2 linked regions of the Desulfopila inferna genome follow. The main gene of each other region encodes a partner of the protein of the gene in region 2 in a complex. Links are inferred from orthologs where the notes say so. Each region holds a gene or a part of one and is shown on either strand. Other genes may lie near its edges. The genes, in order: dapF and JWG88_RS05285.

What was found.
Region 1: the proteins of JWG88_RS05285 (region 2) and dapF are in contact, whole or in part, in a solved structure (PDB 5YGU), measured with the Escherichia coli proteins. The link is inferred for Desulfopila inferna from one-to-one orthologs.

What each region holds. Positions count from the first base shown.
Region 1 is NZ_JAFFQE010000002.1:799,913-810,518, forward strand. The notes cover bases 5,138-7,889. They hold dapF (diaminopimelate epimerase), read left to right. Parts: upstream 5,138-5,971; coding sequence 5,972-6,808; downstream 6,809-7,889. Other genes in these bases: JWG88_RS07565 (fibronectin type III domain-containing protein), read left to right, coding at 5,138-5,897; dapA (4-hydroxy-tetrahydrodipicolinate synthase), read left to right, coding at 6,937-7,818. Also shown: JWG88_RS07545 (acetylornithine transaminase), read left to right, coding at 1-861; argF (ornithine carbamoyltransferase), read left to right, coding at 1,029-1,952; JWG88_RS07555 (argininosuccinate synthase), read left to right, coding at 2,210-3,406; argH (argininosuccinate lyase), read left to right, coding at 3,445-4,848; more of JWG88_RS07565, read left to right, coding at 4,848-5,137; dapB (4-hydroxy-tetrahydrodipicolinate reductase), read left to right, coding at 7,890-8,699; folK (2-amino-4-hydroxy-6-hydroxymethyldihydropteridine diphosphokinase), read left to right, coding at 8,709-9,248; JWG88_RS07590 (YHS domain-containing protein), read left to right, coding at 9,729-10,001; fsa (fructose-6-phosphate aldolase), read left to right, coding at 9,998-10,606. UniProt on the Escherichia coli protein: Involved in the succinylase branch of the L-lysine biosynthesis and in the biosynthesis of the pentapeptide incorporated in the peptidoglycan moiety. Catalyzes the stereoinversion of LL-2,6-diaminopimelate (L,L-DAP) to meso-diaminopimelate (meso-DAP).
Region 2 is NZ_JAFFQE010000002.1:277,378-288,058, forward strand. Bases 5,228-8,054 are described here. They hold JWG88_RS05285 (NUDIX domain-containing protein), read right to left. Parts: upstream 6,966-8,054; coding sequence 6,489-6,965; downstream 5,228-6,488. Other genes in these bases: JWG88_RS05280 (tetratricopeptide repeat protein), read left to right, coding at 5,228-6,470; JWG88_RS05290 (NUDIX hydrolase), read right to left, coding at 6,962-7,537; JWG88_RS05295 (pyridoxamine 5'-phosphate oxidase family protein), read right to left, coding at 7,551-7,991. In the rest of the region: JWG88_RS05265 (mechanosensitive ion channel domain-containing protein), read left to right, coding at 1-2,219; JWG88_RS05270 (tetratricopeptide repeat protein), read right to left, coding at 2,297-4,117; JWG88_RS05275 (hypothetical protein), read right to left, coding at 4,251-4,496; more of JWG88_RS05280, read left to right, coding at 4,791-5,227. UniProt on the Escherichia coli protein: Master regulator of 5'-end-dependent mRNA decay.

The sequences.
Region 1 (10,606 bases), 520 kb from region 2 along the record:
CTGGCGAGAATTCACGCCGCCAAGGAGCGCTATCAGATCATCAGTCTCGAGGGTTCCTTTCACGGCAGAACCCTTGCGACGGTCGCAGCCACCGGGCAACCCAAGTTTCATGCCGGATTCGAGCCATTACCGGAGGGCTTCGTTCACGCCCCGTTTGGCGATCTGCAGGCTTTAAAGGATCTCATATCCGAGACGACCTGTGCCATCCTCTGCGAACCCGTTCAGGGTGAGAGCGGCGTGCGTCCGCTGACCAGAGAGTATCTCGCGGCCGTCAGGGAGCTCTGCGATCAACACGGCCTGCTGCTTATCTTCGATGAAGTACAGACCGGCATGGGACGGTGCGGGACTTTGTTTGCCTATGAACAGACAGGGGTTGTTCCCGATATTATGACTCTTGCCAAAGGTCTCGCCAACGGCTTACCCATCGGTGCCATGGTGACCACCAGAGGGCCGGCGGCAGCGCTGGTGCCTGGAACTCATGCCACTACTTTTGGCGGGAACCCAGTAGCGGCCGCAGCCGGTGTCGCTACCATGAAGGTCATGCTTGAACAGGGTTTTCTGGAAGGTGTGAGGCAACGTGGAGCCTACCTGCACGATCGGCTTCTTCAACTTGTGCCGCGTTTCCCGGATCTGCTGGCGGGAGCCAGAGGAGCAGGGATGCTGCAGGCGCTGGTTCTCTCCGAGCAGGGAGTTGCCAGGGGAACGGAGATTGTCAATGCCATGTTTGCCCGCGGCTTTCTCATCAACTTTGCCGGCAATTGCGCCCTCCGCTTTGCTCCACCTCTTATTGTTGCCAGGGAGCAGATAGACGAAATGATCGAGGAGCTTGCCGAATTGCTGGAGGAAATGTCAGGAAAGTAAAGAAAAGGGAAAAAAAGATCGACTCCGGCGGACTTGAATTCCTTTGCAAATCGCCTCTTTTTTTTGTAGTTATAAAAGTTTTCTCCTGGGAAAAGTGAGCGCAGAATCCGGGAGAGCAGGAATTTTGCGGAAGACTGCCTTTCCAATCCGGATTAAAAGTGATCAATATGCCTAAACATTTACAGTCGTTAGAGGACTTTAGCAGAGAAGAGCTGCAGGCCTTTCTGTTCCGGGCAGCGGTGTTGAAGGACGAACGGAAAAAGGGAGTTCTGCACCGGCAGCTCGAAGGAAAAACCATAGGGCTTGTTTTCGAAAAACCCTCCACCAGGACGCGGGTGTCTTTTGAAGCCGCCATGTACGGTCTCGGCGGTCGGGTTATTTTTCTCTCCGCGCGCGACACCCAGTTGGCCAGATCGGAACCCTTGAAGGATATGGCCCGGGTGATGTCCCGTTATGTCGACGGCATGGTGATCAGAACATTCGGTCAGGAAGTCGTGGTCGAGCTCTCAGAGTACTCCACGGTTCCGGTGATCAATGCCCTCACCGATCTTCATCATCCCTGCCAGGTGCTCAGCGATGTAATGACCGTCATTGAATGCAAGGGGTCTCTCGATGGTCTGAAAGTAGCCTGGATCGGCGATGGTAATAATATGGCGAACTCCTGGATTCAGGCGGCCTCCATCCTGGGTTTCGAACTGGCGCTGGCCTGTCCGCAAGGATATGAACCGGATCAAGGCATCCTGGAGAGGGCGATGGCCGCGGCCACTAAGCCGATCACGCTGCTGCGCGATCCGCAGGAGGCTGTTGCCGGAGCCGATGTCATCAATACCGATGTCTGGGCCTCCATGGGCCAGGAGAATGAGCAGCAGGAACGACTCAAGATTTTCAGTCCCTTTCAGGTGAATACGCAGCTGCTCGCCAAGGCACCCGCAGATGCGGTGATCCTTCATTGTCTGCCGGCGCACCGGGAAGAGGAGATTACTGCAGAGGTCCTTGAGTCAAAGCGGTGTGTCGCTTTTGACCAGGCCGAAAACAAAATGCATATGCATAAGGCTATACTGGAGCTGCTGCTCGCTGGGGGCAGCCATTAGCACCTTACTCCTGAGATTCTCTCATAGAAATAGAAGAAATTGGAAGGTATGTTAAAAGACAAAAAATAATTTAATTACCAAAGCCAAAGAAACTAAATTTATGGGCAAATCATCAACTTCGCGGAATGTGTTTAAAATACGCTTTTGTAAAAATCTCAAAGGCAGGCAGCATGAAACCGGTTGAGTTCATTAGTAATTAAAAAAAACCATCAGAGGGATCGCATCCCATCACAACATATTAGGGTTCGAGAAAAATTATGAGCATAGATAAAATTGTACTGGCCTATTCCGGTGGCCTGGATACGTCGGTGATACTGAAGTGGCTGGAAGAGGAATACGGATGCCCTGTCATCGCCTATTCCGCGGATATCGGTCAGCAGGAAGACTGGGATGCCGTCCGTAAAAAAGGATTGGCGACCGGAGCCGAGAAGGTGATCATTTCCGATCTGAAAAAGGAATTTGTCGAGGACTACATTTTTCCGGCATTCCGCGCCAACGCCATCTACGAGGAGACCTACCTCCTTGGAACATCGATTGCCAGGCCGCTGATCAGCAAGGAGCAGGTACGCATCGCCCAGGCCGAAGGGGCTGATGCGGTAAGCCATGGCGCCACCGGCAAGGGTAATGATCAGGTGCGTTTCGAGCTGGCCTACATCGGCCTCGATCCCAGCCTGAAAATCATAGCGCCGTGGAGAACCTGGGATCTGAATTCCCGTCAGAAACTGGTGGAATTCGCCAAGACCCATAACATCCCGGTACCGGTCACCAAGGAAAAGCCCTACAGTTGTGATGAGAATCTGCTCCACATCAGCTATGAGGGCGGTATTCTGGAAAATCCATGGTCGACGCCGGATGAGGCCATGTTCCAGATGACTGTTTCTCCGGAAAAGGCTCCGGACAAGGCAACCTATCTGGAGATTGAATTCGAGAACGGCGATCCGGTGGCACTCGACGGGAAAAAGATGGAGCCGCTGGCGCTTTTTACCAGACTGAACAAGCTTGGCGGAGCAAACGGCATCGGCCGCCTGGATATGGTGGAAAACCGCTTCGTCGGCATGAAATCCCGCGGCGTCTATGAAACACCGGGCGGTACAATTCTGCGCAAGGCTCACCGCGACCTGGAGACCATTACTCTGGACAGGGAGGTCATGAAGATCCGCGACGCCCTTATCCCCAAGTACAGTGAGCTGATCTACAATGGTTTCTGGTTCTCTCCGGAGAGAGAGTTGCTGCAGAAGCTCATGGACGAGACCCAGAAGACCGTCAACGGCAAGGTCCGTCTCCGACTGTACAAGGGCAACTGCGTACCGGTGGGCAGAAAATCCGAGCAGTCGCTTTATCAGGAGAGCTTCGCCACCTTTGAAGAGGACAATGTCTACGATCAGGGTGACGCCACCGGGTTTATCAGACTTAACGGCCTGCGCCTGCGCATTCAGGCATTACAGAAAAAATAGACAGAACCGGATAGATACCTGGGAGTAAAGCACCGATCATGAGCAAAGAAAAACCAGCAGGATCCGAGAAATTATGGGGCGGCCGCTTTGCCGAGGCAACGGCCCACTCCGTAGAGGCCTTTACTTCTTCGATTCAGTACGATTCACGGCTCTATTCCTATGATATTGCCGGCAGCAAGGCCCATGCCGCCATGCTGAAAAGACAGGGCGTGCTGACTCAGGATGAACTCGATGCCGTTATCGATGGCCTCAGCGCCATTGAAAAAGAGATCGACGGCGGCAGCTTCGTCTTTAAGAGCGAGCTGGAAGATGTTCACATGAATATCGAGAAGGCCCTGGTGGATAAAATCGGACCCGCCGGCGCCAAGCTGCACAGCGCCCGAAGCCGGAACGACCAGATCGCCCTGGACCTGAGGCTCTACCTGCGCGATCAATGCGACCGCTTTGCCGTCCTGCTCACCGATGCCCAAAAAACCTGCGTCTCCCTGGCACGCCACTATCTCGGTGATATTATGCCCGGCTATACCCATTTGCAGCGCGCCCAGCCGGTACTGATCTCTCATCATATGCTGGCCTATTATGAAATGTTCGGCCGCGATCGGCAGCGTATTCTCGATTGCAGAAAGCGCATCAACCTCTCTCCCCTGGGCTGTGCCGCGCTTGCCGGAACAGGGCTGCCCATAGACAGGGAAAGCGTTGCCGAAGAGCTGGGATTCGACGGGGTGACGGCCAACTCCATGGACAGTTCGGGAGATCGGGATTTCGCCATCGAGTTTGTCAGCTGCTGTGCCCTGATCCAGACCCATCTGTCGCGTATTTCCGAGGAGCTGGTGCTCTGGTCCAGCCAGGAGTTTTCCTTTGTCGATATCTCCGATAAATTCTGTACCGGCTCATCGATTATGCCGCAGAAGAAAAATCCGGATATTCCGGAGCTGATTCGCGGCAAAAGCGGCAGGGTTATCGGCAGTCTGATGACGCTCTTCACTCTGCTCAAAGGTCTGCCCCTCACCTATAATCGTGACCTTCAGGAAGACAAGGAACCGGTCTTCGATGCGGTGGACACCGTTTCCGCCTCGCTTTCCATAATGGCTGAGCTGCTCGGCAATCTTCGCTTTAATACCGATAGAATGAAGAAGGCGACTCAGACCGGTTTTATAACGGCAACTGATCTCGCCGATTATCTGGTCATGAAGAATGTGCCGTTCCGTGAAGCTCACGGGATTGTGGGCCGGTCAGTGGCATTTTGCATCGAAAAGGGCTGTGAGCTTGAAGATCTTCAGCTCGATGATTTACAGAAATTTTCACCGGCAATTGGTGAAGATGTCTATGCGGTTCTTTCCGTGGACGGTTCGGTCAACAGCAGGTTATCCACGGGTGGAACAGCTCGGAAGAGGGTAGAGGAAGCTATAGAGAAAGCTGAAAAACAACTAGGAATGGTATAATGAATTTAAGGAAATCAGGTATTGCCGGATCACTTCTGCTGGTTGCTGCTCTTTCATTAAGCGGAGGCTGCGGATATAAAACACCCCCGGTTCCGCCCCAGACCGTGGTGCCGAAGGCTATCGAGGATTTGCGCTACAGCCTGGAAGATGAAGGTGCCCGACTGACCTGGACCTATCCCCAGGAAAAAGTAAATGGCGATAACATCGAAGATATCCTTTCCTTTCAGTTGTACCGAGCAGAGATACCGCTCGATGATTTCTGCAGTACCTGCCCCATCCCCTTCGGCGAGCCTATTGCTGTCGAAGGTGGCGCTCCGGGAGTAGAACAGCGCAACACCGCCGAGTTCTCTTCGGGATTACTGCGTTCCGGCAATAAGTATTTTTTCAAAGTAACTTCAAGAACCAACTGGCTTGCCGAAAGCGAACCTTCCAATATCGTCTCCTTCATCTTTCACACTCCGGCGGCCGCGCCGCAGGACCTGCGCGCCGCTATGGCCGGAAACAACGTGCGCTTAAGCTGGTCACCGGTGAAGACCCTGACTGACGGTGAATCCGCGGATCTGCCGCTCAGGTATCAGGTGCAGAAGAGCACAGATGGACAACAGTACAGCGACATAGGCGCTCTGCAGGAATCGACTACCTATGTCGACAGCGAGGTGGAAAGAGGCAATACCTATTCCTACAGGGTTAAGAGCGCCATGATGCTCGAGGAAACTCCGGTCGAAGGTTCGCTCAGCTCTGCTGTTTCCATAAACGTTACCGATACGGTTCCGCCGCCACAGGTCAGCGGAGTAACCGTAGTTGCCTCCGCCACTAATATCAGGATATTCTGGGACAGTGTCAGCGTTGACGATCTGGCGGGCTACCGGATTTACCGCCGCCTTGCCGACGACAAAGAAAGCAGCAGAATTGGAGAGGTTGGACCTACCCAGACCATCTACACCGATAATGAGATGTCCGGTGGGGACAGGGCGTATTATTCCATCGTTGCCTTTGATCAGGACGGCAATGTCGGGAAGAAATCAGAGGAAGTAACCACCAGGCATTGATTAACGTGGGCCAGTCTTAAACTCAAGCGTTAGACTGAGCCAACGCTGAGCCAATGCAAAATGGAGTAAACTGGATGGAAAACATCTTTCCCATCGCTTTTACCAAGATGAACGGTACCGGCAACGATTTCCTGATCATTGATCACCGGGATGGAGTTATTCCGGTTGATCGGCAGGCGGAATTCGCCGGCAGGGTATGCAGAAGAATGTTTTCCGTGGGAGCTGATGGGCTTATCCTGATCGAGGATTCGGACAAAGCCGATTTTCGCTGGCGCTTCTATAACTCCGATGGCTCCATGCCGGAGATGTGCGGCAATGGCGCCAGGTGTGCGGCCAGATTTGCCTACCGGACCGGCATTGCCGGCAGGAACATGCGCTTTGAAACGCTTGCCGGAATCATTGAAGCGGAGATTTGTGCAGATGAAGATGTCCGTATCCGTATGACCGATCCTTTCGGGCTGCAGGACGATTTCTCTTTAAACATCGGCGGCAGAGAGATGGCGGCATCTTTTGTCAATACCGGAGTTCCGCATGCGGTGCTCTTTGTTGACAACGATGATGCTCCCGTCAGGGAGTGGGGACCGGAAGTTCGTTTTCATCCAATGTTCCAGCCCGACGGCACCAATGCCAATTTCGTCACCATACGCGGACCGGGCGAGATTCTGGCCCGAACCTATGAACGGGGAGTTGAAGATGAAACCAGGGCCTGCGGCACGGGAGCCGTGGCTGCCGCTATCATCGCCTCGATAAAAAAGCATGTCGTATCCCCGGTTGTCGTGGTGACCTCGGGCGGAGACAGGCTGACTATAGAATTTGAATTGAGGAACGGCACCCGCGCTGAAAATGTCTATTTGAAAGGACCGGCGCGTATCGTCTACCGGGGAGAATTGACTGCCGAAGCGCTGCTCTAGCATTCTATCCCAACGTTACCTTGGCAATCAAAGATCACGGAGTTAAACACCAGGTAACTAGATTGCCTTTTATATAAGTAGCATACACCGCCGGCAACAGAACGGCAGAGATAATAAAGAGGTGAAGTATGAAAAAATATAGCGGGGCATTCACAGCGATTGTCACTCCTTTTAAAAATGGCAAAGTCGATGAGCAGGGTTTCATCAACCTGATAGAGTTTCAGATAGCAGCAGGAATTCACGGTCTGGTGCCCTGCGGCACCACCGGTGAATCGGCCACACTGGGCTTCGATGAGCACAAACGCGTCATCGAGATAGCGGTGAAAACAGTTAACGGCAGGGTCCCGGTCATTGCCGGAACCGGCGCCAACAATACCCTGGAGGCGATCGAATTTACCGAGAGTGCCAAAGACTCGGGCGCGGATGCAGTGCTCTCCGTGGCGCCCTACTACAACAAGCCGAACCAGCAGGGAATCTACGAGCATTTTAAAGCAGTGGCAGAAGCCGTCGATATTCCGATGTTTCTCTATAATGTTCCCGGTAGAACGGTGGTCAATATCCTGCCGGAAACAGTCGCCCGACTTGCCGAAATCAAAAACATAATCGGCATCAAGGAAGCCTGTGGGAGCCTCGAGCAGATCAGCGATGTCATTCGCTTCTGCCCTGATGATTTTATCGTACTCTCCGGAGACGACTTTACTTCTATGCCCACCGTTTTCATTGGCGGTCAGGGAGTTATATCCGTTGTTTCCAACCTTGATCCGGCAGGAATGGTGGAAATGATAGAGGCGGCACTGCTTGGACATGTAACCACGGCCTGTTCCCAACATTACCGGCTCTTTCCCCTGATGAAGCTGATGTTCAGGAATCCGAGCCCGGCTCCGGCCAAGAAGGGACTGGAACTCATGGGCAAAATTACGGACAGTACCCCGCGTCTTCCCATTACCCCGGTCGATGAGGAAACCACCAGATTGTTGAAGGAGGCCATGACCTCGCTGGGTATGCTGTAGTAACCCGGAAAATATCATCTCCATTTGGGTGGGATATTTTAACTGAGGGAAAGGGAACAAGGAGAGAAGGCATGACGAACGTAATTATTGCAGGTGCAGCCGGAAAAATGGGCCGGAAAGTCGCGGCCATGGTTGCGGCACATCCGCAACTTGTTTATACCGCCGCCTTTGAGGCTGAAGGCAGCCCGGAAATCGGCAGAGATGCCGGTGAGGCAGCAGGACTCGGCGCCAATGGCGTCATCATCGCCGAAGGATTGGAGGCGGTGATCGGGCAGGGCGATGTGATCATAGACTTTACCTTCCATAAAGCTACCATGGAGTTTGCCCGTCTTGCCGCCCGCCACAACAGGGCCATGGTGATCGGCACCACGGGACTGACCGGGGAAGAGCTGGCGGAGCTCAAGGAACTCGCCCGCAATTTTCCCTGTGTGCAGGCCCCTAATATGTCGATCTGCGTCAATGTTCTCTTTAAGCTGGTCAAGAAAACCGCGGCAATTCTGGGCGATGACTACAATATCGAAATCGTCGAGGCACACCATAATAAGAAAAAAGATGCGCCTAGCGGCACCGCGCTGAAGCTTGGGGAAATGGCGGCCGAGGGAGTCAATCGCAACCTCTCCGAGGTCGGCGTTTATGAACGAAACGGTATTATCGGGGAGCGCAGGTCGGAAGAGATAGGCATACAGAGCATCAGGGCAGCCGATATAGTAGGTGAGCACACTGTTTATTTTGCAGGTCCGGGTGAACGGCTCGAACTGACCCACAGAGCGCACAGCCGTGATCATTTTGCCAAAGGCGCGGCCACCGCAGCCGCCTGGATTGCCGGACGGAAGCCGGGGATATATTCCATGTTTGACGTTCTCGATCTTCATGATCTTTAAAGAGTAATTTTGAAAAAAACGGCGTACATTGGGCTGGGTTCCAACCTCGGAGACGGCCTCCGGACCCTGCAGCAGGCCTGGCGGGAAGTCGGCAATGCTGCAGAAGTATCCTTGATTTCACTCTCTTCCCCCTACCTCTCGGCCCCGGTGGGCATGGAGAGCAGCAATTGGTTTACCAACGCTGTCGGCAGACTGGAAACTTCACTGCCGCCGGAGGAATTGCTCCGTCTTCTTATGGAAGTGGAATCGGCTTTCGGCAGAAGAAGAGACAGCAAGATAGAAGGCTATCAGGATCGCACCCTCGATCTGGACATCCTCTATTTTGGTGAAACAGTGATGCACACCGAGATGCTGACGCTGCCTCACCCCTGTCTTAAAGACCGTCTCTTTGTACTCAAGCCTCTTGCCGAAGTGGCACCCGATTATCACGATCCCGCTGACTGTCTCACTCCCATGGAAAAACTGGAACAGCTGGAGCGACAAATGACGGAAGGACATGTACCCGAGCAGAATATCAGCAGGTCGGAATGGCCCCGGGATGATGTTTAGTACCTTACTCCCCAAAAACGGACAAAAAACAAGAAAAGGAGAATGCATTTGAAATCGTGAAGCTCGATATGCATCCCAAGGTACTTACTTGGCGTTTACCGGCGTTAGAGTCAACTTTTTTGGCTCATCAGACTGAAGCGTACTTTTGCTAAGGCGCACATCATCAGGCTGGCGATGAGCATAAGCATTGGGCTTCCTGGCATCAGCACCAATCTGCCGGATTGCCGCATTCTAACTTTGAAAGAGTAGGTTGGCGGTGAGCCTGGCGAACCCCAACAATTTAAAATTTCTCTGCAACATCATTGATATATATAGCTTTATAATCCGGAAGAACCACTTTTTTGTGGACGACAGAGCCTCGAATATGTTTATCAAAGCCGTAATGTCTGGTAAAGTTGGGGCTGGAGCTGACGATAGAGAGATGAAGCACAGCGCTATTCATCGCGAAGGCGAAAGAAATATACACGGAGTCAGACCGGAATGAGTCCTGTCAAGCTTATTGTAATCGGCATTCTGCTTTATATCGGGTATCTTCTGATAAAAGGAAGTGTCGGAAAATCGAAGAAGAAAAAACAAAATGGCGAGATAAGCAGCTCATCCAATGTTTCGGATGTGCTGGTCGAAGACCCCGTTTGTAAAAAACTTGTCCCCAGGCAGCAGGCAATAACCGCTGAACATGAGGGCAAGACCATATATTTTTGCAGTAAAGAATGCTGCAACACATTTGTAACAGACAAAGGAGCTGAAAAATGAAGTTTTTTATAGATACCGCAAACATTGAAGAAATTACCAAAGGTGTGGAGTTGGGCATGGTTGACGGCGTCACCACCAACCCTTCACTCATTGCCAGAGAGAATAACTCCTTCGAAGAGATTCTCAAGGAGATCTGCAAGATAGTCGATGGTCCTGTAAATGCCGAGGTGGTCAGTCTGGAAGCCGACGGCATGGTGGCCGAAGCAATGGAACTGGTCAAGATTGACGACAAGATCGTTATCAAGGTGCCGATGATCGTTGAAGGACTTAAGGCGGTGAAAAGGCTTGCGGCCGATGGCATAAAAACCAATGTCACCCTGATTTTCTCCTCCGCTCAGGCCCTGCTTGCCGCCAAGGCCGGGGCCAGTTATGTCTCGCCTTTTGTCGGCCGGCTCGACGATATCAGCCAGCAGGGCATGGATCTGGTCGGGGATATTATGACCGTGTATGAGAATTACGGCTATGAGAGCGAGGTTATCGTCGCCAGTGTGAGAAATCCTCTCCATGTCATGGATGCGGCAATGATGGGTGCGCATATAGCCACCATTCCCCTGAAGGTTATCGAACAGCTCGCCAAGCATCCTTTAACCGATAAGGGCATGGAG
Region 2 (10,681 bases):
TTCTTCTAAAAGCCGAGGAAAAAGCGCAGGCCGAAGAGCCCGGAGTGGAATCCGGTGGGATGTTGGGACAGATGCTCTCCATCATCTCCGACAATCTTCAGGAGGTCAACCAGGTACTGGCAGAAGCCGGTAAACATGTATTGCAGATACCTTCCCTGCTCCGGGAACTCATGGTTGAGGCCAGAGATACCAAGACCCTTTTGTCGTGGGGAGAGATGGCAGGAAAAGTCGTACTGGCCCTGGTGGCCGGTCTGTTGGCTCAGGCGCTGGCCTCACGCCTCCTTGCCGGCAGACGCAAAGCACTGGAAGACCTGGATGCTTTTAACAACTGGAACAAAATTCTCCTGCTGATCGGCACCTTTGTGCTGGAATTGATTCCCATCATAGCCTTTGCCGCGGCATCTTACGGCATCCTGCCGCTGCTTGATCCCCGTCCTGGCACGCAACTGGTCGCCCTGACCCTGATTAACTCCAACGTTCTGGTCAGGCTGATCATGGCCTTTGCCCGCCTGATTCTGGTCCCTGAGAAACCTTCATTGAACTTTCTGCCGATGCGGCGTGAATCCGTGTATTATCTGTATATCTGGGTGCATCGAATAGTCAGGACTAGTGTTTACGGCTATTTTTTCCTGGAAGCCGGACTGATCCTCGGATTACCCCTCAGCCTCTACCTGTTCCTGCTCAAACTCCTCGGTCTGGTTGTCGCAATTCTGGCCATCATACTCATTATGCAGAACCGGAAAGGGGTATCGTTATGGCTTCGCGGAGACCAGGTTCCACTTGAAGCGAGTGGCCCCTCTGAACCTGAAGCGATCGATTCAGAAGACCGGAAAACACCAATGGCCGGAACATTACGGCGGCGTTTCGCTGATTTCTGGCATATCGGCGCGATCCTGGTTGTTGCAGGAATGTTTATAACCTGGGCTCTGGAAATCGATGGTGGCTTGTATTATGTTATCAGGGCCATCGTCCTAACGGTTATGGTTCTTGCTCTCACCACCTTCTTTGTGCGCATGAGCAGACGCGGCATAGATCGGCTTTTCAAGATCAGCGAAGAACTCAAAAATACATATCCCGAACTGGAAGAGAGAGCCAATCGATACCTGCCGCTGCTCCGGCATACCGTAAGAGGCATACTCTATCTTATCGCCTTCTTTTCCATCATGCAGGCCTGGGGCCTGGGAACTCTGAGCTGGCTGCTGACACCGCAGGGCGGCGCCGTCGTCTCAAATATAGTATTTATTTTTCTGATTGTTGCCGCTGCTTTTCTCTTCTGGGAAATCGCCAGCGTTAAAATCGAAAACTACCTGCTCAGAGAGCGTGAAGGCATAGCCGGTAAAAAAGGCAACACCCGCCTGCTGACGCTGCTGCCACTTCTCAAAAACGTCATCCGCATCACCCTGATTCTTGTGGCCGGCATGAGTGTGCTCGCTCACGTGGGGATCAATATCGCTCCACTGCTGGCCGGTGCCGGTGTCATCGGACTTGCCGTCGGCTTTGGCTCCCAGGCTCTGGTGCGCGACGTAATTTCCGGCGCCTTTATCCTGCTTGAGGATTCCGTTGCCGTGGGGGACTGGGTTGACACGGGAGGACATTCCGGCACCGTGGAGAATCTCACCATCCGCACCCTGACCCTGCGTGATCTCTCCGGCACCGTTCATGTCATTCCTTTTGGCGAAGTCACCACGATTCAGAATTACAATCGAGGCTACGCCTATGCTCTTATAGATGCCGGAGTCGCCTACCGCGAAGATTATGGCGAGGTGGTCCAGGCGCTGCAGGATGTTGCCGCCGAATTGAGGCAGGATGAAACCTGGGGACCTGATATCACTGGTGATCTCGAGGTGTTCGGCATGAATAATCTGGGTGATTCGGCAGTAGAAATCCGGGTCAGGATGAAGACCCTGCCCAGCCGCCAGTTCTCGGTTCGCCGGGCCTTCCTGGAAAGAATGAAGCGTGTTTTTGACGAACGCGGCATTGAAATCCCTTTCCCCCATCAGACCATCTGGTTCGGCGTCGACAAGGACGGAACAGCGCCACCGATGCGGGTCACCCGGCAACCAAAGGATTCCGGGCCGGGGCCTGAAAACATCGAAGGGAAGATGGAACAGGAGCCGCAGCGGCCTGATATTGAGTACACCTCTGAAAAGCAAGCTTCCGAAGAGGTGGTTGAGGAACTTGATCTGCCTGAAAAAGAGGGAAAAAAAGAAGAAAGTTGAGGAACAGCGGCATGAGCATTTTTTCTTCCAGGCTACCGGTTACAGTCTGGGAGGCGGCTTCTCCAACCCGGGCCGGCTCAATGCAGAGTCCAGTTTCTTTTTTCTTCCGGAGAATAGCTGCAAAACAGGCCGGTGCGAAGAGAGTTTGACAGATGTTTAGCCAGCGCTGGGTGATGTGAGGCAATTTTTTTGACGGCACTGCGAATTCGTAAGGTAACAGCCGCTCTGGCGCGCTCGGCCGCCGAATTGATTTTCCGCGGGTGTTTGCCTAATCCAAGGTTCCTGGACAGGTGATCAAGCAGGTATTCCATTTCTTCCTGCAGTTTTTCTCTTCTGCCGATGTCATTATGCTCCTCAGCTGCAGAAATTTCATGCCGCAGTTCCCTGATATGATCTTCATATTCACGACGTGCCCTTTCATCCATGGCATAATATTTCTCATCCATGCTTGATTCAGAACCCATGAGAACGGTACAATGAGTCTCCGTTTCAGGCGAGGCAAGCAGCCTGGCTATATCATGAAAACCCTTTAAATCGGGCATGGTGATTTCAATACCGTCAAATGCCATATGCCAAATGGCATGTTCCTGCCTGAAAATGGATGCTGATGCAGCTGAGTTCACCAGCTTTATCCTCTGTTGCCCCTGCCCTCCTGCCGCCAGAACATCCTCTAATCCTGCCAGCAGAATACCTTCGACAACCCTGTCAGTATCTTCCTTGTACTTGTAGGGGTTGGCATCTCTGAGCCAGTCAATTATTTCTTCTGCATCCGGTTTTCTGCCCCTGGTTATAAAAGAGACAAAGGAGTCAACAAAGAGAGAGGTGTAATTTTTCGCCGGCTCTTTCTGGCCGAGATGAGCATAGGCTGCAGCGATATAACCGGGCAGATCCACCCGGACATTCACCAGCTGCCTTTTCAGCGCCATGTTGACTGTGGTCTCGAATTTTCCTAAAACGAAATAGACCATGGAGCCATATTGATAATACCAGAGATTTCGGTACGGATTGAGGCGCAACGCCTTTTCGAAGAGCTTCTCGCCTTCTGCACCTCTTCCGAGAAAAGCCATGCAGCTTGCCAGCTGGACCAGGTTGTCCGCATCGTTGCTGTTCAGTTCAAGCGACCTGCTGATGTGATACCCAGCCTCTTCGAATTGCCTGCGGTAGAGATAAATACGCCCAAGTATCATCTGGACGAGATAATTGCCTTCATCGAGTTGAAGCGCCTTTGCCGCATAGGTGTAGGCGCATTTTTCCGACTCCTCCCACAGCTCCCAGAGCTGACAGCTCCACTCATTGAAATGAGAAAGTGAGAGTCCCGCCAAGGCTTTTGAGTAATCGGGATCAATGGCCAGAGCCTGATTGAAAAATTCCCTGGCCTCATTGTCGGTCTCGAGCGTACCGAGCCTCAATCTGTCCATACCGCGCAACCAGCAGTCATATGCTGCCAGGCTGGACACGGATTTCTCCCTGGCGGCGGAGAGAAGATTTTTGTTTACTTCAGATGAAATCGTAAATACCACCCGTTCAACAATATTATCCTGAATCTCAAAAACGGAATCAAGAGGTGCATCGAAACGCTCGGCCCAAATTATTTGACGGGTGCTGGTATCGAGAAGCTGCGCATTGAGCCTCATGGAATTGGACCTTAAAAGCAGGCTTCCTTTGAGCAGATAATCAATGTCAATATTTCTGGCAGCCTCTATTTCGTCCAGTTCGGGATCGGCTAATCTGCTTGAGGTATAAGAAGATATAATCTGTAAAGCAGAAAAATGCGACAGATCAACAATCAGCTCATCTATCAGCCCCTTGGAAAAATATTCATACTGAGCGTTTCCTGATAGTTTATCAAAGGGCAGTACTGCAAGAGAGGGGGCTCTGTTCAGGTAACCATTTTCCATTTCCTGTCTTCCGGTAGGCTGTCAACATTCAAAACATTCATCGCCTATGACATGGAAAACATAATCACTCAGACAAGCTTGTCACTCGCCTACCCTGGCGTAGTTCCGCCTTAATCACAAACAGACTGCCCTCTCACAGCCACCTGTTGAGCAGCAGATTGATCAGTACCTCTTCCATGAACAATCCCAGTGGTCCTCCCCCCTCAATTTGTCCAAAGAGCAGCAGGATGCCGCTCCAGGCAGCGACAGTCAAAATCATGGTCAGCATGAGAAACAAAATAACAAACATCGTTTTTTCATAGCTGTTAAGAGGGTTGCCGAATGCTTCTTCTCTTTCGCCTTTAAAAATATCCGCTTTAAACTGTTTTGACGGCCGCATGCTCTTCTCCTATGAGTGAGTTTCATAATCTATTGTCTTCATTCAGTAGGCGTAATTTCGCTCATTACTGCGTAAGCCAATACTGATTACCTTCACCTGACAGATACTTTTCTCTCAAAAGACCTTCGATCCTGCTTGTCTCTATGAAGAACCGTCCAATTCCGGTGGTGGATCAGAGGGGGATTGAACCGGGGGACCAATGGACTACAGATTGTTCCGGCTTACATTGTAAGCTTGGGAATTACGCCTATTGATTGAGAAGATACCAAACATCAAGCAAAAGGAGGTTCGATCATGCGTTTACTCAAGATCATTATCGTCCTATCGGCTTTGATTTTATATGGGACGCAAGCTGCAGCAAAAATACATGACAGCCGGGCGATCGAAGCAGATCCATTCCAAGCAGAACAACCGATAGCGCCCAGACTTGCAGGACTGGGAAATTATCATTTCCCGGTCACAACCGACAACCCCGAATCACAGGAGTTCTTCAACCAGGGACTGAGACTGACCTACGCCTTCAACCATTCGGAAGCCCTGAGGGCCTTCAAGGAATCGGTACGGCTGGATCATGACAATGCCATGGCATATTGGGGCTGGGCGTTGGTGCTCGGACCAAATCTAAATCTGCCGATGATGCCCGATGTTGCCCCTCAGGCGTATGAGGCCATTCAACATGCGCTGCAACGTAAGGAAGCCGTATCGGAAAGGGAGCAGGACTTTATCGAAGCCCTGGCGAAAAGATATTCCAAGATCGCACCAGAAGACCGGACTTCACTTGACCATGCCTATGCCGATGCAATGAGAGCACTGGTGGAGAAATATCCCGAAGATCTGGATGCCGCGACACTTTACGCCGCCTCTCTGATGAACCTGAGCCCATGGAACTACTGGAATCTGGATGCTAGCCCCAGAGAGAATACCACAAAAATTCTCAATACCCTGCAGTCGGTAGTTGATCGTGAACCCAAGCATGCAGGGGCATTGCATTATTTCATCCATACGGTGGAGGCACGTCATCCTGAAAGAGGAGAAAAGCATGCAGATATGCTGGGCGGATTAATGCCTGGAGCCGGTCACCTTGTACATATGCCGTCACACATCTATATGAGGGTTGGCAGATTTGCCGATTCTTATAAAGTAAACAAACGCGCTGTTGAAGCCGACGAAAACTATATAACCCAATGTCGAGCCCAGGGAATCTACCCTCTGAATTATTATCCTCACAATATACACTTCATGGCATGGTCGGCAATGGTTATGGGCCGTCCCGCAGAAGCACTGGAATCAGCCCGAAAGATAGTCGCAAAAGTTCCCCATGAGCTGAGCGCTGATAAAAATATATGGACCCTCTATGAGACGTTTTTATCGCAGCCGGTCTTTGTCATGGTGCGTTTTGGAATGTGGGAGGAGATGCTTTCAGAACCCAGACCTGAAGTAGAATCAAGATACATGACAGGTGTCTGGCACTATGGCAGGGCATTGGCTTTCCTGCATACCGGAAGGATTACTGAAGCCGAAAAAGAACTGCATGCTTTGGAAAATCAACAAAAGTTCATGAGCACGCTTGAGCATTATATCGGCTTTGGCACTGCGGAGAACCTTTTAACAATTGCACATGAAATTGTTCTGGGAGAAATAGCATATGCCGAGGGCGATACCCTGGAAGGCCTGGCCCATCTGGAAAGAGCAGTTCGGCTTGAGGACAGTCTTATCTATAACGAACCGCCCGACTGGTACTTCCCAGTGCGTCACTTTCTCGGCGCCATGCTTCTTGATGCCGGCCGGCCACGTGAAGCCGAGGTCGTATATGCAGCTGATTTGCGCAAAAACCCTGAAAACGGGTATTCATTGTTCGGATTAGCCAAGGCCCTGAAACAACAGGGCAAGAATGATGATGCTGAAGCGGTTGATATCCGCTTTAAAAGAACATGGGCTGACGCTACTCATGTCCTGGCCACCTCTAGATTTTAAAGAGTTGGCCTGGAGAATTTATCGATACTCATCTTCGCTGAGGAACTGGGCAAAATGTTCGGCCAGGCGCCTGTAGACCCCCGCCCTGAATTCGACGGTGAGCCCGACCATCCGTCTTGCCGTGGTCCAGCGCCAGTTTCTGAATTCTTTGCTGTGGGTGAGATCGAGCCTGTTTTCATCACCTATGAAGCGAAAAAGAAAAAAATAGATGACCTGCCCTCTGCCGGTCTTGTTTCTTCTTGCCTGCAGAGGCAATTCATAGACCAGGGGTTCCGGGTGCGGGGCGATAAGCTGAAGGTCGCTGGCGGTGATCCCGGTCTCTTCTTCAACCTCGCGAATAACTGCCTGATAGGGTTCCTCTTCTTCATCCAGGCCGCCCTGGGGCAGCTGCCAGGAACCGGGAATGTCGGAGCGTTCAAGAATGAGAACCTGCCCCCGGCGATTTATGATGAGTGCACCTGCGCCTGCCCTGAAGTACTGACTTGGTCTTTTCATTTCCTGCCTGATGTATGACTAACTGAAGGGCCCAATCTTCCATGCGCTTCAATGTTGCGTTCACGAAAATAGAACCGGCCTTTTCCCGCATCCCGGCAATATAATTCCAGCACCTCCCTGACTACATGAAAGGCAAGCTCATCCCAGGGAATCCTGTCCAGTGGGAAAAGATCGACATCCAGGCTTTCTTCTCCCGGATGAAATCGCCCCTGGAACAGCCCGGCCCGATAGACGAAATAGATTTGATTGACAAAGCTCAGATTGAGGAGGCAGTACGGCTGTATATCCTCGAGACGTGCGCCGGCTTCTTCGAGCGTCTCGCGCCTGGCGCACTGCTCGACGGTTTCACCGTTTTCCAGATAGCCGGCCGGGATGGTCCACCAGCCCCGCCGCGGTTCGATGGCCCTGCGGCAAAGCAGGATCCGGTGATCAATGGCCGGAATCGCCCCGGCGACTACCCGGGGATTATGGTAATGGATAATCCCGCATTTGTCGCAGACGTAACGGTTCCTGTTATCCCCGTCGGGAATTCTGAGTGCAACCTCCGCGCCGCAGTTGCTGCAGTAATTCATCACCTCTCCCTTCTCACTCGGCACTTGTTTTGTAGACCGCATCCATGGCCCCGCGAAACAGCTGAAACGACTCGGCAACAACACAAAAGACCACCGCCCGGCCATCCTCGGCAAACTCCCTGAGATGCCCGTGACAGTGTATGAATTGCTGACGCAGTCTGTTGCGCCGGTCTTCATCCTCTACTTTTTCATAGCGGCCGGTGATCGTCAGGGCGTAGATATCCCCGCGCGATGCCGCCGCATCATCTTGCCGGCGTGTGTCTATCAGCAGACTGACCGTAGGGTTTGCGCACATATTTGCATATTTTCTGGTGTTATTGTGGGTGATCATATAGGTGGTCGGGCCTTCTTCATCCGTTATATAGGCCATCAGCGAACAGTGAGGAATCCCCTCGGATACTGTTGCCAGCACGCACATGTCCTCTTTCCTCAGTACTTCCAAGATCTCATCCACATCATCATCCTTTTTTTTTCACGATGGTTCTCCGAAATCTCGGTACCACCATTCAAACCGGGAAGAATCACATTTTCTCATCAACTCTTCTCAGACTATCTTTTTTTTCGTGTTTTTTACAGGATTTCTTCACGATCCTGCTCTCTCAGGCCACATTAGTACCTTTTCGGCAGGTTCACCAAAACTGCGCAAAACCAGCATCATCAATTCTTCTGTTATCATAAATTTTGTCTCACCTTACAAAGATAAAATGAAGTTACAACAATGTCGACAGTGCAAAGAATATTTTTGCTAGAACAACGAGATATTGACTTTTGCAAATATCTTTATATCCTGCTATGACTGATGCTTCATAGAGCTTGGCCCCTCTTCCTAATGCATGCCGGGCAGGATAGGTGGTTTTTTCGGCAATAGAGAATCTTATGTCCTCCTCAGTAAAAAACAAAGGAAGCAAAAAAACGGTATCCAGGCCCGATGCCGACACAATCAAAAACCGGAAACCAGCCGAGAGAAAAGCAGAGAAACTCTCTGCAGGATTCCCGGTTGTCGGCATCGGTGCCTCAGCCGGTGGCCTGGCGGCTTTTGAGGCATTTTTTTCCGCTATGCCGGCCGCCCACCCTACCGCGATCGCCTTTGTCCTCGTACAACACCTGGCACCTGATCATAAAAGCATGCTCACCGACCTGATCAAACGTTACACGCCCATGGAAGTCTTCGAGGTTGCGGACGGGATGAAAATACAGGCCAACTGCGCCTATATAATACCGCCGAATCGCGATATGGCCCTTCTCGGCAACAAACTCCAGTTGCTTGAACCTTCGGCGCCCCGGGGACACCGCCTACCCATTGATTTTTTCTTTTCCTCGCTGGCAGAGGAACAACGCGAGCAAGCCATCTGTATCATCCTCTCCGGCACCGGCAGCGACGGCACCCAGGGTGTGCGGGCCATCAAGGCCGCCGGCGGCATGGCCATGGCCCAAATCCCCAATTCCGCCGAGTTCGACGGCATGCCCCGCAGCGCCATCAACTCCGGCCTGGTGGATTACCAACTGCCGCCAGAAGAAATGCCCGCCCAGCTCCTGGCCTATGTTTCCCAGGCTTTTGACAAGTCACGGCAGTCAGCTCTCCCCGCGCATCCCAAAAATGACAACGCTCTGAAAAAGATATTCAGCCTGTTGCGGACCCAGACAGGCCACGATTTCTCGCAGTACAAGCCGAACACCATCTTTCGCCGAATCGAACGGCGCCAGGCAATAAACCGGATTGAATCAATTGATAAATACGTCAGTTACCTGCAGCAGAAGCCGGCGGAAATTGAATCACTTTTCCGTGACCTGCTGATCGGCGTGACCGGGTTCTTCCGTGACCCAGAGGCCTTCAAGATGCTTGAAAAAAAAATTATCCCGGTGCTTTTTGCCAACAAACCGGAAGGTAGCGCGATCCGTGTCTGGTCTGTAGGATGCGCTACCGGTGAGGAGGCCTATTCACTCGCCATCCTCCTTCATGAGTATCTGGAGAAAAGGAGCCTGAAGTATACTATACAGGTCTTCGCCACAGATATCGACAGCCGGGCGATTGCCACGGCACGGGCCGGCCTCTACCCTGCGGGTATCGCCGCCGGCATCTCGCCCAAGCGATTGGCCAGATATTTTACAGCCGGGGCCGATGGCAGCGTCTACCGAATCGATAAACATATTCGGGAAATGCTGATCTTTTCCGAGCAGAACGTCATTAAAGATCCGCCTTTTTCCAGAATCGACCTGATCTGCTGCCGCAATTTGCTTATTTATTTGAGTGCCGACCTGCAGAAAAGACTTTTTCCGCTTTTTAATTACGCCTTGAATCCCGATGGCTTTCTCTTTCTCGGCAGTTCGGAGACCGTTGGTGAATTTGATGATCTGTTTGCATCACATGACCGGACAGTTAAGCTGTATACCCGAAAAGAGTATTTCCGTCAGGACTATCGATTCCTGACGCCCGTTAAAACGGCGGTCCATATGGCTCAGCCTGGTCCGGCAGGCAAGGCCGCCATACCCCGAAAGATATCGTTGCGTGAAATGACCGAGCAAGCTCTCCTGCGCGAAATCCCCTCGGTTGGCATCCTCGTCGACGGCCATGGTGACGTTCTCTACATCCATGGCCGAACAGGGAGGTATCTTGAACCGGCCCCTGGTGAAGCTGGTGTCGGCAATGTCCTGAAAATGGCCAGAGAGGGATTGCAGGGCGAACTGACCTCCGCCCTGCGTCAGGCCGCCATTTCCAGGGAACTGGTGCGACACAGCGGTTTGCTGGTTAAAACCAATGGCGACTTCACCCCTGCCAATCTTATCGTTCGTCCACTGGCGGCTCGTCCTGATCCGGAAATCGCTGCAGGTGCAACTCCGGCCTCTTCTGATGCGCCGTCTCTTTTTCTGATCGTCATTGAAGATGCCAACCTATGCTCTTCCGACCAGGCTCGCCAGAAAGCGCTGCAGGGTGTAGATGAAGACCCGGGCAGCCCGAAGACTTCCTCCCAGGGCAAGACAAACGCCCAGGTGGCCGCGCTCAGGCAGGAACTCCTGGCCAAGGAAGAATATCTGCAAACCACCAACGAGGAATTACGATCCACCAATGAAGAGATGCAGTCAATCAACGAGGAACTAACGACAACAAATACCGAACTGCAGTCCAAGGTGACAGATTTGTCTCGG